One region of the Oceanobacillus sp. FSL W8-0428 genome, then DNA from elsewhere that is predicted to be linked to it. Evidence: predicted binding sites of a transcription regulator. Region 1 holds the regulator's gene; the other holds the start of a gene.
The links. The regulator Rex, encoded in region 1, represses fermentation and respiration genes when NADH is low (regulators of the CRP and FNR family bind a similar motif). The targets are predictions, from matches to a motif close to TTGTGAAATATTTCACAA.

Region 2: a site for Rex is predicted at 5,105-5,122, ahead of MKY30_RS18470 (cytochrome c oxidase subunit 2A). Genes of this name have one in related genera too.

Annotation. Positions count from the first base shown of each region.
Region 1 covers NZ_JBBORB010000001.1:2,588,857-2,596,938, forward strand. Annotated here, with positions in the region: gene MKY30_RS12275 (ABC-F family ATP-binding cassette domain-containing protein) at 1-1,793, opposite strand, end outside; gene MKY30_RS12280 (redox-sensing transcriptional repressor Rex) at 2,401-3,036, shown strand; gene MKY30_RS12285 (YdiK family protein) at 3,122-3,316, opposite strand; gene MKY30_RS12290 (CPBP family intramembrane glutamic endopeptidase) at 3,318-4,019, opposite strand; gene groES (co-chaperone GroES) at 4,532-4,813, shown strand; gene groL (chaperonin GroEL) at 5,032-6,663, shown strand; gene MKY30_RS12305 (hypothetical protein) at 6,989-7,654, opposite strand.
Region 2 covers NZ_JBBORB010000001.1:3,868,924-3,877,005, forward strand. Annotated here, with positions in the region: gene MKY30_RS18440 (cytidine deaminase) at 1-163, shown strand, start outside; gene gpsB (cell division regulator GpsB) at 336-647, shown strand; RNA gene rnpB (RNase P RNA component class B) at 705-1,089, shown strand; gene MKY30_RS18455 (THUMP domain-containing class I SAM-dependent RNA methyltransferase) at 1,225-2,355, shown strand; gene MKY30_RS18460 (b(o/a)3-type cytochrome-c oxidase subunit 1) at 2,698-4,371, opposite strand; gene MKY30_RS18465 (cytochrome c oxidase subunit II) at 4,352-4,885, opposite strand; gene MKY30_RS18470 (cytochrome c oxidase subunit 2A) at 4,904-5,014, opposite strand; gene MKY30_RS18475 (cold-shock protein) at 5,332-5,532, opposite strand; gene MKY30_RS18480 (thymidylate synthase) at 6,177-7,130, shown strand; gene MKY30_RS18485 (dihydrofolate reductase) at 7,168-7,659, shown strand; gene MKY30_RS18490 (twin-arginine translocase TatA/TatE family subunit) at 7,736-7,936, shown strand; gene MKY30_RS18495 (twin-arginine translocase TatA/TatE family subunit) at 7,972-8,082, shown strand, end outside.

The DNA.
Region 1 (8,082 bases):
ATTTCTGCTTCCTTTTCTTCAATCAATGTTTCGAGTTCTTCAATTCGTCGTTTTCGTTTTCGTTCCTCGCGTTGGCGTTGTTTATCTTCCTGAAAGCTGAGCTTTTTTGCAGTGGAAGCAGGCTCTTCCTGATCCATCTGCTGTTCTTGTAATTTTAACAAACGCCGTTCTTCTTCTTCAGCCTTTTTTTCTAAATAATAATCATAGTCGCCAAGATATATTTTTACATTGCCAGCCTGCATTTCTGCAACTTGATCAGCGATTCGGTTAATAAAATAACGGTCATGAGAAACAAATACAATTGTTCCAGGAAAATCAATTAAAGCACTTTCCAATACTTCTTTACTATCAATATCTAAATGGTTTGTCGGCTCATCAAGTATCAGTAAATTTGCCTTTTGCATTTTTAATTTTGCCAGAGCCAGTCTTGATTTTTCACCGCCGCTCAGGGCTGATACAGGCTTTAATACATCCTCACCAGAGAACAGAAAATTTCCCAGGATAGTACGAATATCCTTTTCATTAATTAAGGGATAATCATCCCAAAGCTCCTGAAGAACCGTTTTATTAGAATTTAAATTTGCCTGTTCCTGATCATAGTAGCCTACTTGAACGTTTGTACCTAATTGTATCTCACCATGATTAGGCTGATGCTTACCTACAATATTTTTTAATAACGTTGTTTTGCCGACACCATTTGGACCGACCAATGCAATTCGGTCGCCGCGGTTGGCATGAAGTGAAATATTTTGAAAAATCGGCTGGTCTGTATCTGGATATTGAAAAGCTAAATCCTTTATTTTTAGTACATCATTTCCGCTTAAACGGTTAATCTGGAAGGAAATAGATGCAGAGGATTCATCACCCGAAGGGCGGTCGAGGCGCTCTATCTTTTCAAGTTTTTTTCGTCTGCTTTGTGCACGCTTGGTTGTTGAAGCGCGTGCCAGATTACGCTGGATAAAATCCTCCATGCGCTTGATCTCTGTCTGCTGCTTCTCGAATTCTTTCTTCTCCTGTTCATAATCCAGGGCTTTCTGAGTCAAATAATTACTATAGGTCCCATGGAACTTTTTGGAATGGTGTCTGGAAATTTCATAAACAATAGATACGGTTTTATCCAAGAAATAACGGTCATGCGATACAATAACGATGGCACCCGGATAATTTACTAAATAGCCTTCTAACCATGTGAGTGTGTCAATATCCAAATGGTTTGTCGGTTCATCCAGAATAAGAAGCTGCGGCTTTTGCAGGAGAAGCTTCCCGAGTGCTAGTCTTGTTTTCTGTCCACCGCTTAAATCCGTAATCAATGTGTCATAATCATAATCTCCAAAGGATAGTCCATTTAATACGGACTTGATTTCTGCTTGATAAACATATCCGCCGCTCAATTGATAATCATTTTGAAGCTTGTCATATCTTTCAAGCAGCTGTTGGTAAGCTGATTGATCGATTGCAGAAGGATCTGCCATCTGTGATTCCAGTTCACGTAATTTTTTCTCCATTGCCAAAAGCGGAGTAAATACATCCAGCATTTCCTTCCAAATTGTTTTTCCAGACTCTAAAGTCATATGCTGCGAGAGGTAACCGAATGTTAAATCTTTTGGTTTGAAAATCTCTCCTTCATCATAAGAGGTTTCGCCCGCCATGATTTTTAGCAGGGTCGATTTTCCGGCTCCGTTTCGGCCGACTATTGCAATACGCTCATTATTTTTAATCTCAATTTTTATATTAGAAAGAATCTCTTCTGCTCCAAAGGATTTAGAGATTCCATTTAATTGCATTAAAATCATCATTGCCATCCTTTCTAACTCACAAAAAAGCTGTTCAAAAAGTAAATAAAATAATGAAAGGATACATGCAGTTACTATCCTTTCTTTTTGAACAATCCTGTACAAGGGAATAGGGTTCCATCTATAAGTGTAACGTATCCAAATGGAAGCTACAATAAAATTATAATAAAGTTCGCCAACTCGGCTCTATTTCTGTTAATATTAATAGTATAGAATGCGCTAGCGCATTATTTATTTTTTGAAATATAAGAGGATGTTCAAAAAGTCCAATAAAGATGACGCAGCGATAAGAGGATCTTCTACTAAGAACGCCCACGTCGTGTGGGCAACGCAGAAGCCATCGCAACACGTGAGAAGTGCGTTGACTAGCTTTTTCCATTGGGACTGGGACTGCGATTACTCGTCCCACGGAAAACATTTGCGGACAACACAGAAGTCATCACATCCTGTGAAAGTCCGTTCGGAAAAAGCTAGTCGCCTTGAACTTCTTGATCCTATTTATCGAACTTTTTGAACACGCACTACAAAGAAAACTTATATTTACAAATATTTGATTATGGTAAAATATTTGTTTTCTATACTTAGTAACCGAAGAGAGGCCGTTTCAATGGAACAAAATAAAATTCCACAGGCAACAGCAAAGCGTTTGCCTTTATACTATCGATTTCTCAATAATTTATATCAGCAGGGGAAGATGCGCGTATCTTCTAAAGAGTTAAGTGATGCTGTTAAAGTAGATTCTGCAACAATCCGCAGGGATTTTTCCTACTTTGGGGCTCTTGGGAAAAAGGGATATGGATATAATGTTGAGTATTTATTAGGTTTTTTTAAAAGTACACTGGATCAGCATGAGATAACCAACGTTGCTTTAATCGGTGTCGGAAATCTGGGTACTGCATTTTTACATTATAACTTTTTAAAAAATAATAATATTCGGATCACGATGGCATTTGATGCAGATAAATCAAAAGTAGGGACAGAAGTTGGCGGAGTTCCGGTTTATCATGTGGATGAATTAGAAGAGAAAATAAAGGGAATTGAGGTCGCCATTTTAACTATCCCGGCTGAAGAAGCAGATGCAACTGCAAAGAGACTTGTTGATCTAGGTATTAAAGGAATCCTGAACTTCACGCCGGCACGTATTACTGTTCCAAATCATATTCGTGTGCATCATATCGATTTAACAGTAGAATTACAATCGCTTGTATATTTTCTCAAGCATTATTCCTTAGAAAAGGAATAGGATAGTCTGGACATTGTTTATCCATAAAAAAACTAGCCCCTTAAAGGTCTTCTGAAATGAAAGAGACTGTTTAAGAGCTAGTTTTTTATTTTTTATTCTTTATTTTAAAATAAAATCGCAGCATCCGAAATCCGGCATAAAAATTTAATGCTGCAAATGCGGCCAATATAAGTGTAATAGTATCCCAGACGGTTGCCCCTTTGCTTAGGATACCTAAATAAACAAATAAAGCACCGAATAAAACATAAACAATTGCTTTAACTAAATAAGGTCGATGCATGTTACCCTCCAAAGAATAAAATTGTTTGTTCAAGCTGTTGTTGAATTTTTTCCGGATCTAATGTAAGTTGAGCCACTACTACAAGAGTATTCATTCCTGCATGCACGATGATTGGTACAATAATACGCTTTGTCTGTACATAAAGGAATGCAAAAACAAATCCCATTGCTGTATACACTAGTATATGCAGAAAGTCTAAATGAATCACGGCAAAGATAAGAGATGAAATAAAGGCTGCAAAGAAAAAATTCATTTTTTTATACAAAGATCCAAAAATGATTTTCCGGAAAATAATTTCTTCCAATATAGGCGCAAAAATTGCTGGAAGAATAATGAATATAGGTGCAATACGAGCAAGATCCATAAGAACCTGTGTATTCTCTGAACCAGGATCTATTCCAAATACCTCTAATTCAATCGTAGCAGCCAGTCCTTGAGCAAGAAGTGCCATAATAATTCCTAGAACAGACCAGACAATGATAGCACCAGCGCCAGCAGCGTCGGGATGAGCCCGAACCTGCATATCTGGTCTTAACAGCCATAGAACAATCACAAGGCCGGCAGCAAAACTAAAAACAGCCCAATAAATATTAGCAAGCACCGGGTCTGCATGGAATACCAATACCAGTAATGGTACTGCAAGATAAACAGAAATTTGCATAATGATATATGTAAGCATGACATATATATATCTTCGAGTCATAAAAACGCTCCTTTAATCTAAAATTAAAAACAGCTGTAAAAAAGCATTGGGAAAAGGAACTGCCCATCTTGTCCCGTAAAGCAGAAAACATCATAAGTGATTTTGCTGGACGGGTAATGATACCACTGATCTAAAGACGTGCAAGTTCATCATAACGTATATTCTAACACAACTGTCACTGAAAATTATAATCAGAAGTACATGAAATCATGCATCAAACGATGAAAAAAATCAATTTTGCATATTTGTATTACAAAATTACTCCCAACGTTTTACGATGAGATGAGTAATCACTGCCTAAAAAAGTATTTTATCATAGTAAAAGTTTTAAAGTATGAAGTATAAAGAAAACAACGTATTCTCAAAAATGAATATAAGTTTTTCTAAAAATTCAACATCATGATGCTTGCATTTTTTACAAGAATTAATTATTATATTAATTGGAGTTAGCACTCACTCGACAAGAGTGCTAATAAAAATAAAATGATTTGGAATTAAGGAGGCAATTCTACATGATTAAACCATTAGGAGATCGTGTTGTTATCAAACTTGTTGAACAAGAAGAAACAACTGCAAGCGGAATCGTACTTCCAGACTCTGCAAAGGAAAAACCGCAAGAAGGTGAAGTAGTTGCAGTAGGATCTGGACGTGTGGAAAATGGAGAAAAAGTTGCTTTAGAAGTTTCTGAAGGAGACCGCATTATTTTCTCTAAATTTGCTGGTACTGAAGTAAAATATGAAGGTACTGAATACTTAATTCTTCGTGAAAATGATATTTTAGCTATTGTAGGCTAGACAAATATACGATGAATCTTTAAAAGGAAATTCAAAAAGTCCAATAAAAATGACACATCGAATTTCTTCGTTAGCTTGCTTTTCCGGTGCTCACGTATTAAAAGCATACGCTGCGCTACTCAAAGCTGCGCTGCCTTGAACTTCTCGGTCATTTTCATCGAACTTTTTGAACATGTATTTTAATGAAACCTTGAATCAATTTGAAGGAGGAATTTTTAATGGCTAAAGATATTAAATTTAGTGAAGACGCTCGCCGTGCAATGCTGCGTGGTGTTGATACATTAGCAGACGCAGTAAAAGTAACATTAGGACCAAAAGGCCGCAACGTGGTTTTGGATAAAAAATTCGGTTCACCGCTAATTACAAATGACGGTGTAACAATCGCAAAAGAAATTGAATTAGAAGATGCATTTGAAAACATGGGTGCCCAGCTTGTATCTGAAGTAGCATCTAAAACAAATGATGTTGCTGGTGATGGTACAACAACTGCAACAGTACTTGCTCAAGCAATGATCCGTGAAGGACTGAAAAACGTAACTTCTGGTGCTAATCCAGTTGGAATCCGCCGCGGTATTGAAAAAGCAGTAGCGTTAGCTGTAGAAGAATTAAAAAATATTTCTCAGCCAATTGAAAGCAAAGAAGCTATTTCTCAAATTGCAGCTGTATCTTCAGGCGATAATGAAGTAGGACAATTAATTGCTGAAGCGATGGAACGTGTAGGTAATGACGGTGTTATCACTATTGAAGAATCAAAAGGCTTCAACACAGAGCTTGAAGTAGTGGAAGGTATGCAATTTGATCGTGGATACTCTTCTCCTTATATGGTTACTGACCAGGATAAAATGGAAGCAGTATTAGAAGATCCATATATCTTAATTACTGATAAGAAAATTGGAAATATCCAGGAAGTATTACCAGTATTAGAACAAGTTGTTCAACAGGGTAAGCCGCTTCTTATGATTGCAGAAGATGTAGAAGGCGAAGCACTTGCTACATTAGTAGTAAACAAATTACGCGGTACATTCAACGCTGTAGCTGTTAAGGCTCCAGGATTCGGTGACCGTCGTAAAGCAATGCTTGAAGATATCGCTGTTCTTACAGGGGCAGAGGTAATTACAGAAGATCTTGGTTTGGATCTTAAATCAGCAACAATTGAACAATTAGGTCGTGCTTCAAAAGTTGTTGTAACGAAAGAAGATACTACAATTGTTGAAGGTTCTGGCGATCCAGAAGCAATTTCCGGCCGTGTTGCACAAATTCGTGCACAAGCTGAAGAAACAACTTCTGATTTCGATAAAGAAAAATTACAGGAGCGCCTTGCTAAATTATCTGGCGGTGTAGCAGTAATCAAAGTTGGTGCGGCTACAGAAACAGAATTAAAAGAACGTAAACTTCGTATTGAAGATGCGCTTAACTCTACCCGCGCAGGTGTAGAAGAAGGTATGGTACCAGGAGGCGGTACAGCACTTGTAAATATCCACGGTAAAGTAAGTGACCTTAACCTTGAAGGCGATGAAGCAACTGGCGCAAGCATCGTATTACGTGCTTTAGAAGAGCCTGTTCGTCAAATCGTTCATAATGCTGGATTAGAAGGTTCTATTATTGTAGAGCGTCTAAAAGGTGAAAAAGTCGGTATTGGTTACAATGCAGCTACGGATGAGTGGGTAAACATGGTTGAAGCTGGTATTGTTGACCCAACAAAAGTAACTCGTTCTGCACTTCAAAATGCAGCATCTGTAGCAGCTATGTTCCTGACTACTGAGGCTGTTGTAGCAGATAAGCCTGAAGAAGGCGGAGCACCTGCAATGCCTGATATGGGCGGCATGGGTGGAATGGGCGGAATGATGTAAGTCATTCTTAAACCCTTGATATATAAGGTGTTCACATCCTTTTTATGAAGCCTAAAGGCAAAAAGGTAACAAAAAAGTAACATTTTATTTCAAAAAAATATCTGAAAGGGCGTTTTCGTATAAAGTTTTCACTTTTGCGGAAGCGCCTTTTTTTATTTTCTTTGTAACATGTGTATATATTTATGATGTAGGTAATTAAACTTTATCTAGTAAGTGTAGCTATTGTGTATTGTCTATTTTAAGAAAAAAGCAGCGTCTGCCTATTTTTGCAGATGCTACTCTTTTTACCAGGTTTTGTCCCAGTCTCTATTAAAAAATATAATGCTTATTTGTTTAAATCTATTTCAACATCTATATCTTCACCAATAGTTTCGAAATTTTCATCACTTGTCCCACTGAAGATTAAGCGTACTGATTCAACATCTTCGGCTTTGGAATTCTCAAGTACATAATAGGAAGAGCCTGATTTATTAACATTACCGAAAAACTCACCATCAATATGATCACTCATAAGAAAATCTGGTTCTAATTGTTCTCCTGTGGAAGTTGTTAAAATAGCTTGTGAAGCATAAAAATCTACGTTATCATCAGATGTATTTTCCACTTCCATATCAACTTGTATATATTCCAATTGATCTGTTTCAAAAGCATCTACATAATCTTCATTTACAGCCATAGAAACTCCATTAACTTTATTAATAGTCAACTCAATTGGCCCAGATTCAAATGTACCAATATTATCTGTTTTGCTGACTAATGTTGATTCTCCACCTTCATTTGTTACAACGTCTCCAACTTCAGATTCAGTATTTTCATCATTTTCTTCTGTTGCTGATTCTTCGTTTTCCTCACTATTGCTTTCTTCTTCTGCACTTGCTTCAGCTGTACCTTCATCTTCCGTAGAAGTTCCAGCTGAAGAATCTTTGCTGTCATCACTACAAGCTGCTAAGAATAACATCATACCTACTAATAAAAATAATAATTTCTTCAAAAAATCGACCCCTTATAATTTTATATCTATATCAAAGCCAAACTACTTGCTGGCTATTAAACTCTTCTTCATTTTTATGAGAAGGCTATAAGTCTAGTAATTGCTTCTACATAAAGAATTTAAAGTGCACTTACCAATATTACCAGTTTCCATACCTGCAGAAACGTGATGAATTATAATAGTATCTAACGTTTAAACTCTCCTCGTTCTAATTAATAAATTATAAATCACACGATTACATAGCATGATAATTAACATCTATATAACAGAAAATATTTCTAATTACTAATAAGATAATATCATGAACGTACGTTCCCTTGTGATTACATATACCTAATTCGATTGTAAAAATTTTTGAGGTGATTTACCTCAACTTTTACTAATAGACATATTTCATTTGTTATTCGACAATTACCTTCCATATATTA
Region 2 (8,082 bases), 1.3 Mb from region 1:
TACAAAACGTCCTGTACCGCCTTGTGGAACTTGCAGACAGGTAATGAGTGAATTTTTTGCACCTGACATGAGCATTCACTTAACGAACTTAAACAAAGATGTTCAAACACTTACGACGGATCAATTATTACCTTTTTCATTTCAGAAGGAAGATATGGACTAAAAAAAGGGGATTTAAACTCTAATTGTTTAAGAGATTTTTAAATTTTAGAAGGAGACTGATATTCAGTTTCCTTTTTTATGTTATAATAACTTTAATATTTATTAAATAATGGTAAAATGAAAGCATATGATAAAAAAAGATACGTATAGTATATTGCAGAGGTGATTTTGAAATGAGTATTGACCGTATTCAACTAAATGGAAAGAAAATTTTAGAAAAAGATTTTAAAACAGGAATTAGAGGATATTCTCAAGAAGAAGTAGATGAATTTTTAGATATCATTATTCAGGATTATGATAATTTCAAACAGGAAATTGACCGTTTAAATGAAGAAATTGAGAAATTGAAAAATAACCGTCCGACAGAAACACCGAGAGCGCGTTCAACACAGCCGAACTCACAGGTGAATTATGATGTTTTAAAACGCTTATCTAACCTGGAAAAAGCAGTATTTGGAAAAAGATATGCGGATTCTGAAGAATAAGCAAAAGGATAATTGATTTATCTCTAAAATTCTGCTAAAATATTTTAGGTTACTTAAATGCCTATGTAATCGCTATGTCCATTTTGGATGTAGAGGAAAGTCCATGCTCACACAGGCTGTGATGTCTGTAGTGTTCGTGCTTGATGAAGTCATAAGTCAAGGTAGTTTGTATAAACTAACGGCAGACAAGCTGTACTAAGTCACTTATAGTGATATGTCAGCTGGTCTTGAAGGTGCCACAGTGACGTAGCTGGTTTGGAAACATACCAGGTGGAACGAGGTAAACCCCGCGAGTGAGCAACCCAAATAATGGTAGGGGCATCCTTTAGTAGGGAATAGAACTGAACAAGGGACAGCAATAGCTGTAGATAGATGATTACAACCGGCGTACGAGGTTTGACCACCGCTCGCAGTACAATGGAACAGAACATGGCTTATCGGGCATTTAAAGGTCGTACCAACGAACAGATTCTATTTCCAATTAAATGAAATAGAATCTTTTTCTTTTTAAAGGGTGTTCAAAAAGTCCTTTTATGGAAAAGACTATACTAAAATGATAACCGAGAGGATATTAAAAATGAAACAAGTAACTTTAATTGCTACAGCAGCGATGGGACTTGAATCAATTGTTGCAAAAGAAGTAAGAGACCTGGGGTATGAGGCTACTGTTGAAAACGGAAAAGTTATTTTTGATGCACCAATTTCTGCAATTCCCAGATGTAACCTGTGGTTAAGAACAGCTGACCGCGTGAAAATTCTTGTCGGCAAGTTTCAGGCCAAAACATTTGATGAATTGTTTGAGCAGACAAAAGCACTTCCCTGGGAAAGCTATATCGATGAAACAGGACAAATCCCTGTTTCCGGAAAATCAATTAAATCCACTTTATACAGTGTTCCGGATTGTCAGGCAATTGTAAAAAAAGCGATTGTAGAACGAATGAAATTAAAATATGGTCTCATCAACAAGCTGGAAGAATCAGGAGCGCTCTATAAGACAGAGATTGCGCTGTTAAAGGACGAAGCAACATTGACTATCGATACATCAGGCGCAGGCTTACATAAACGCGGCTATCGTGTCGGGCAGGGGGAGGCCCCTCTAAAGGAAACCCTTGCTGCATCATTAGTTCTATTAACAAACTGGAAGCCTGATCAGCCTTTAATTGACCCATTCTGTGGTTCGGGAACCATCTTAATAGAAGCGGCCTTAATTGGCCAAAATATTGCGCCAGGATTTAATCGGGAATTTGCTTCTGAAGAATGGAGTTTAGTAAAACAGAGACATTGGGATGCTGCTTTTGGAGAAGCTGAAGAGCTCGCTAATTATGATCAGCCATTATCTATCACCGGTTCAGACATCAGTCATCAAATGATTGAAACTGCACAAGCAAATGCCCTGGAAGCAGGACTTGGAGATTTAATCCAGTGGAAGCAGATGCAGGCCAGTGATTTGACCATTAAACAAAAAGATGGCTATCTGATCAGTAATCCGCCGTATGGACAACGGTTAAGTGATAAAGAAGAGGTAGAAAAGATGTATCAGGATCTGGGTGGTATTATGCAAAATCATCCATCCTGGAGCACATACATCATTACAGCCTATGAACAATTTGAAAAAGCATTTGGAAAAGCCGCTACCAAGAAACGCAAGCTGTTTAATGGTTTTATTCAGACGAATTATTACCAATACTTTGGTAAAAAAGAAGATTAAAAACTACATTTTAAATTAAATAAAATCATCCGCTTTGATTAATCTTTTTCAAAACGGATGATTTTTTTGAGGATCTTATAAAATTTGAAATTAAATTTACTCTGCTAAATGAAAAGAGAATCTACATTATTCTTTTTTTCCTTGCTCAGACACATATTTTCGTGCTAACCATTTAAAGAATTCTTTTTCAGCCTGTGTCAATTCCCGATTCAGTTTGTATTTAAAATCACTTGCGAGGTTTTCGTATATATTTTTATTCATGATTATATTGAATTACTTTCCTCCTATTTATGCTCAACAATCCGGTCCAATTGCAGAACGTATGCTTTTAGTTATCATCCCTTATAAAATATTATCAAATGGAGGAGATCCCGGCGGTGCATTTTGAATAATATCTATCATTGGTATCGTATAAGCGAATAAAATTAAAGCAATTGTAATACCAATCCACAGCTTCCAATTTTCCATCCATGATGGGGTAGGCTGTGCATCTTCTTCTTCCTCAGCAATAGGGAATTCTTCTTCTCCTTTAGGAGCAAAAGCTAATAATTCCATAAAGATATATATCATCAGGACAATGCCGATAAACAAAAGGGTTCCTCCAACTGCCTGAGCAGTCTGATAGCCGACCCATTCAGCAGCTTGTTCTGTACCACCGTATTCGGAGAAAGAGGATCTTCGTGGTCCGCCTAAGAGTCCTTGAATATGCATCGCTCCGGACATAATCAGCATACCTACAGCCCATATAATAGTCTGATAAATACCCAGCTTGTGAATCTTCGGAGTAAGCTTTCTGCCAGTTAAATGAGGAATGAGCCAATAGGCAATTCCAAAGAAAGTAAGCAGAACAGTTGTTGCAATGGTTAAATGAAAATGTCCAGTTACCCAAATCGTATTATGGACAAGCGTGTTTAATTGGTGAGATGCGTTAATAATACCGCCTGCTCCACCAGGAATAAACGCAACCATACCGGCAAAAGGAGCTACAAAACGGACATCCTTCCAAGGCAATTTTTTAAACCAGTCGAACAACCCTGTTGCGCCTTGTTTTCTGCCGGTAGTCTCAAACATGGCAAACATCGAAAATGCTGTCATTAAACTTGGTACAATAACCATAAAGGTAAGAACTACCTGAATAAACTTCCACGTTGGATCAATACCCGGCTCTGTAAGCTGATGATGGAATCCAACTGGAATAGAGAAGAACAAGAATAAGATAAAGGAAAGTCTTGCTAAAGAATCACTAAATATTTTTCCGCCAATGATTTTAGGGATAATTGCATACCATGCCATGTAGGCAGGTAATAACCAGAAATATACGAGCGGATGGCCAAAATACCAGAATAGCGTACGGCTTAATAAAACATTAATTGTTTCTGTATAACCTAATGACCATGGAATAAACTGTACAAGAACAGTTACAGCAACTCCGAGAGAACAGATAACCCACATAATCATATTAATTGTAACCATAAAAGCGAGAAGCGGTGTTTTCTGGTTTGGATGTGCTTTTTTCCAAACATAAACCTGATGCCAATTAACAAGAGCAGCAATCCATGTTCCAACTACAACAAGTGCAAGACCGATATAAAAGATAGGATGCGCTTTTAGTGGTGCATAGAACGTATATAGAACGTTTGCTTCCCCAAGTAAAATGGCTGTTCCAGTTAAAGCTGTTCCAATCGTCATCGTCCAAAAAGATAACCAGCCAAGTTTCCGTTGCTTATCAGACATACCGACTGTTTTACCTAATAAAGAATATTGAAATCCAATAATGAAAAAGGTTGTCAGTACTAATGCCAGGATAACGCCGTGTAAAGTAAGTATTTGATAATAGCCGATTCCAAGCGGAAGTTCAAAATCTCCTGAACGTACCAATACCTGTAATAACCCCATTAATCCACCGATAAATAATGAAATAAATGCAACATACATAAAGGAAAGATATAATTTCGCTTCTGGTTTTGCGATACTTAAGGGTGTCAAATTAATTTCTTCATTCTGCTGCTGTTTCATTGCCAGACTCATCGTCAACCACCTCCACTGTTGCATGCATCATGTGATGTCCTACACCACAGTATTCATTACATAATAATGTGAATTCCCCAGCTTTATTAAGCTGAACTTCCATACTGCTGATATATCCAGGCTCTACCATCATATTGACATTAGTGCCCGCTACATTAAATCCATGAATAACATCTGTTGAGACTACCTGAAATAAGACAGTAGACCCTTTAGGAATTTCTATATGAGAAACTGCATTGCCTTCCTCATCACTTCCTAAATCATAGTTGAATGCACTGGCAACAACATTGACAATATATTTATCATCATCTACCTGTGTAATCCCCAGGTTTTCTCTTTGAAATGCTTCATTAGCTTCCACATTTTCAGGGTCAATCGTTACTCCATGGCTTTGAGGATGTGTTCCTAAATAAAATGCTCCAAATCCAAGTATTGCTAGAAACAATACAAGGGATGCCCCGCCGAAGATAAGCCAAATCTTCTCGTATTTGTGTAAATGCATGCTCTTTCTCCTCCTTCTTTATCGCGACAAAAATAATAAAAATACTGCAAACCAGCTGATAAGAATAATAGCTCCTATAGTGATTACTGAAAAAAGTGTACCTTTTAAATTAGGATCAGATTTTTTCATGTGATTCACCCCTTCTGTAACTTCTTTCCTATATGACTATCATATCGAAAAGAAGGCCTGTATACAGTGTCATTACTGACTTTTCACATTTTGTTCAAATATTCACAAGTAGACTGGCTTAATCATTTTACAAACTTTTTGGTTTGAAAAGTTTATGACATTTTAATGAATAAAGTAATAAAATCATTGACAAAATATCATGTTTTAAAATCTGGATTTATGCCTTTATAAAGGAGAGGAAGAGGATAATATGCAAGAGGGATAGTAAAAAAGCAGAACCCCATTTTAGGATTCTGCTTTTAATCTATGATGATATTTTATCTTTTTACAACATTTGCAGCTTGTGGACCACGTTCACCTTCAACGACGTCAAAGGAAACTTCCTGTCCTTCTTCTAAAGTTTTAAAACCTTCTTCTTGAATAGCAGAATAATGTACGAAAATATCATTCCCTTCCTCTAGTTGAATAAACCCGTAACCTTTTTCTGCATTAAACCATTTTACTACTCCGTTTTCCATGTTAAATTTCCTCCTAAATACTTCCACGTAAAACGCGTGTGATTACAAAGCAGAAGAACGAAATATGAAAAAAGGCAGCTTCCGATAGAAGAACGGGATCATAATCATCCACTTCTGTCTATCGAAGCTACCTTTACATTCTAATGATTCCGTACCATCTTCTTTGCTTGTACCCATATTAGCTTAATTTTTTTACACAGTCAAGAAATCCTGACTATTTTTATAAAATAATCAAAAGGTTTTGAATTTATACCTGTTTCTTCTTCATTGAATTTATTTATTTTAAAGTTGAGAAATATACAGGGAACAAATTTCTGTTATAATAATGATTGTTTAAAGGTTGAATTATATGTTCCACTCAAGACGAATAAAGAGAGGTTTATGCAACCGCTACAGAAAAACACTACGCTTTCCGTGGGCTTGAGCTCAGCCTCCTCGAAAAAAAGAAGTTCGCTTTTTTTCTGCGGGGTCTTCCCACTGCGCTTTCCCACAGGAGTCTTCGTGTTTTTCTTTCGCTAGTTATAACGTTAACCTTTCTTGGTTTACTTTTATTATTAAAAAGAGACATGTAATTTAATAATTCAAATTATATCAGCAAAAGAAGTTCCTACATATAGGAGTCAAAATATAGAGGAGGATTATGGATGCAAGGAGAACAAGGTTATATAGAGCTGTGCCGAAAGATATTAGATGAAGGACTTAATCGTGATGACCGGACAAATACGGGGACATATTCGATTTTCGGACATCAGATTCGCTTTGATTTACAAAAAGGATTTCCATTATTAACTACGAAAAAGGTTCCATTCCGCTTAATTGCTACAGAGTTATTATGGTTTATTAAAGGAGACACAAACATCCGCTATTTACTAGAGCATAATAATAATATCTGGAACGAATGGGCATTTGAAAAATGGATTAAAAGCTCGGAGTATACAGGGCCGGATATGACAGATTTCGGTATACGCAGTCAGAAGGATGCAGCTTTTAAAGAGCTGTATGATCAGCAAATGGAGCTGTTTAAAGAGAAGATATTAAATGATGATGCATTTGCCAAAAAATACGGAGATTTAGGATCTGTATATGGAAAGCAGTGGAGAAAATGGGAAACTTCAAAAGGCGAGTCGATTGATCAATTGAAAGAAACTATTGAAGCTATTAAAAATAATCCTAATTCCAGACGTCATATTGTATCTGCATGGAACCCCGGGGATGTTCCATCTATGGCTTTGCCGCCATGCCATACACTATTTCAGTTTTATGTAGCAGACGGAAAATTATCCTGTCAGCTGTATCAGCGCAGTGCTGATGTATTTATAGGTGTGCCCTTTAACATTGCAAGCTACGCACTGTTAACACATTTAATTGCCCACGAATGTGGTTTGGAAGTAGGAGAGTTTGTTCACACCTTTGGAGATGCGCATATCTATTCCAATCATGTAGATCAAGTAAATCTGCAATTAGAAAGAGATATCCGGGAGCTGCCAGTATTAAAAATAAACGCAGAGGGAAAATCTGTTTTTGATATCGAAATTTCCGATTTGAAAATCGAAAATTACAATCCACACCCTACTATTAAAGCACCGATTGCTGTTTAAATGCTGCAACTACAAAGCTTGGAAAGGAGGCCAAAGCATGATTTCATTAATATTTGCCGCAAGCAGAAATAATGTTATCGGTTATCAAAACAAGATGCCCTGGCATTTACCGCAGGATTTGAAGTTTTTTAAAGAAAAGACTACTGGAAATACGATTGTAATGGGAAGAAAAACATTAGAATCTATGAATGGACCGTTGCCAAATCGACGTAATGTCGTACTGACCAGGAATAAAGATCTGGAAATTGAAAATGTAGAAATAATTCATGATTTATCTATAGTGGAGTATTGGAATAATGAACATCCCGAAATCGAATATTTCATCATTGGCGGCGGAGCAATTTATAAACAAGCAGTACCAATTGCTGACCGGATGTATATTACAAAAATTGATGAGGAATTCCCTGGTGACACATTTGCTCCAGCATTTGCTGAAGCAGAGTGGGAGCTTACGAAAAAGGAAAAAGGGATAAAGAACGATAAAAACCCTTATGACTATTATTTTCTGCAATATGACCGTAAAAATTAACTTGTCTAATGTTTTCTAAACATGCTATGATATGGGAAGAAAGAAAATGTTCTATACGTAAAGAAGGTGTCAATAGATGTTAGCAAACATAGGCATTCCGGGACTCGTATTAATCGTGATATTAGCTCTTATTATCTTTGGTCCGAATAAGCTTCCGCAAATAGGGAAAGCTGCAGGGCAGTCATTGAAGGAATTTAAAAATTCTACTCGGTCTTTAACACAGGATGTTAAAGATGAATCAGATGAGGTTAAATCCATTATCAAAGAAGAAAAATGAGTTAAATTCATGTACGGAGTTGATGGAAAATGAATATATTTTCAAATATTGGATTTCCCGGATTAATTTTGATAGTCATTGCCGCCTTGATTGTCTTTGGTCCAAACAAGCTTCCCGAAATCGGAAAAGCACTTGGAGAAACATTA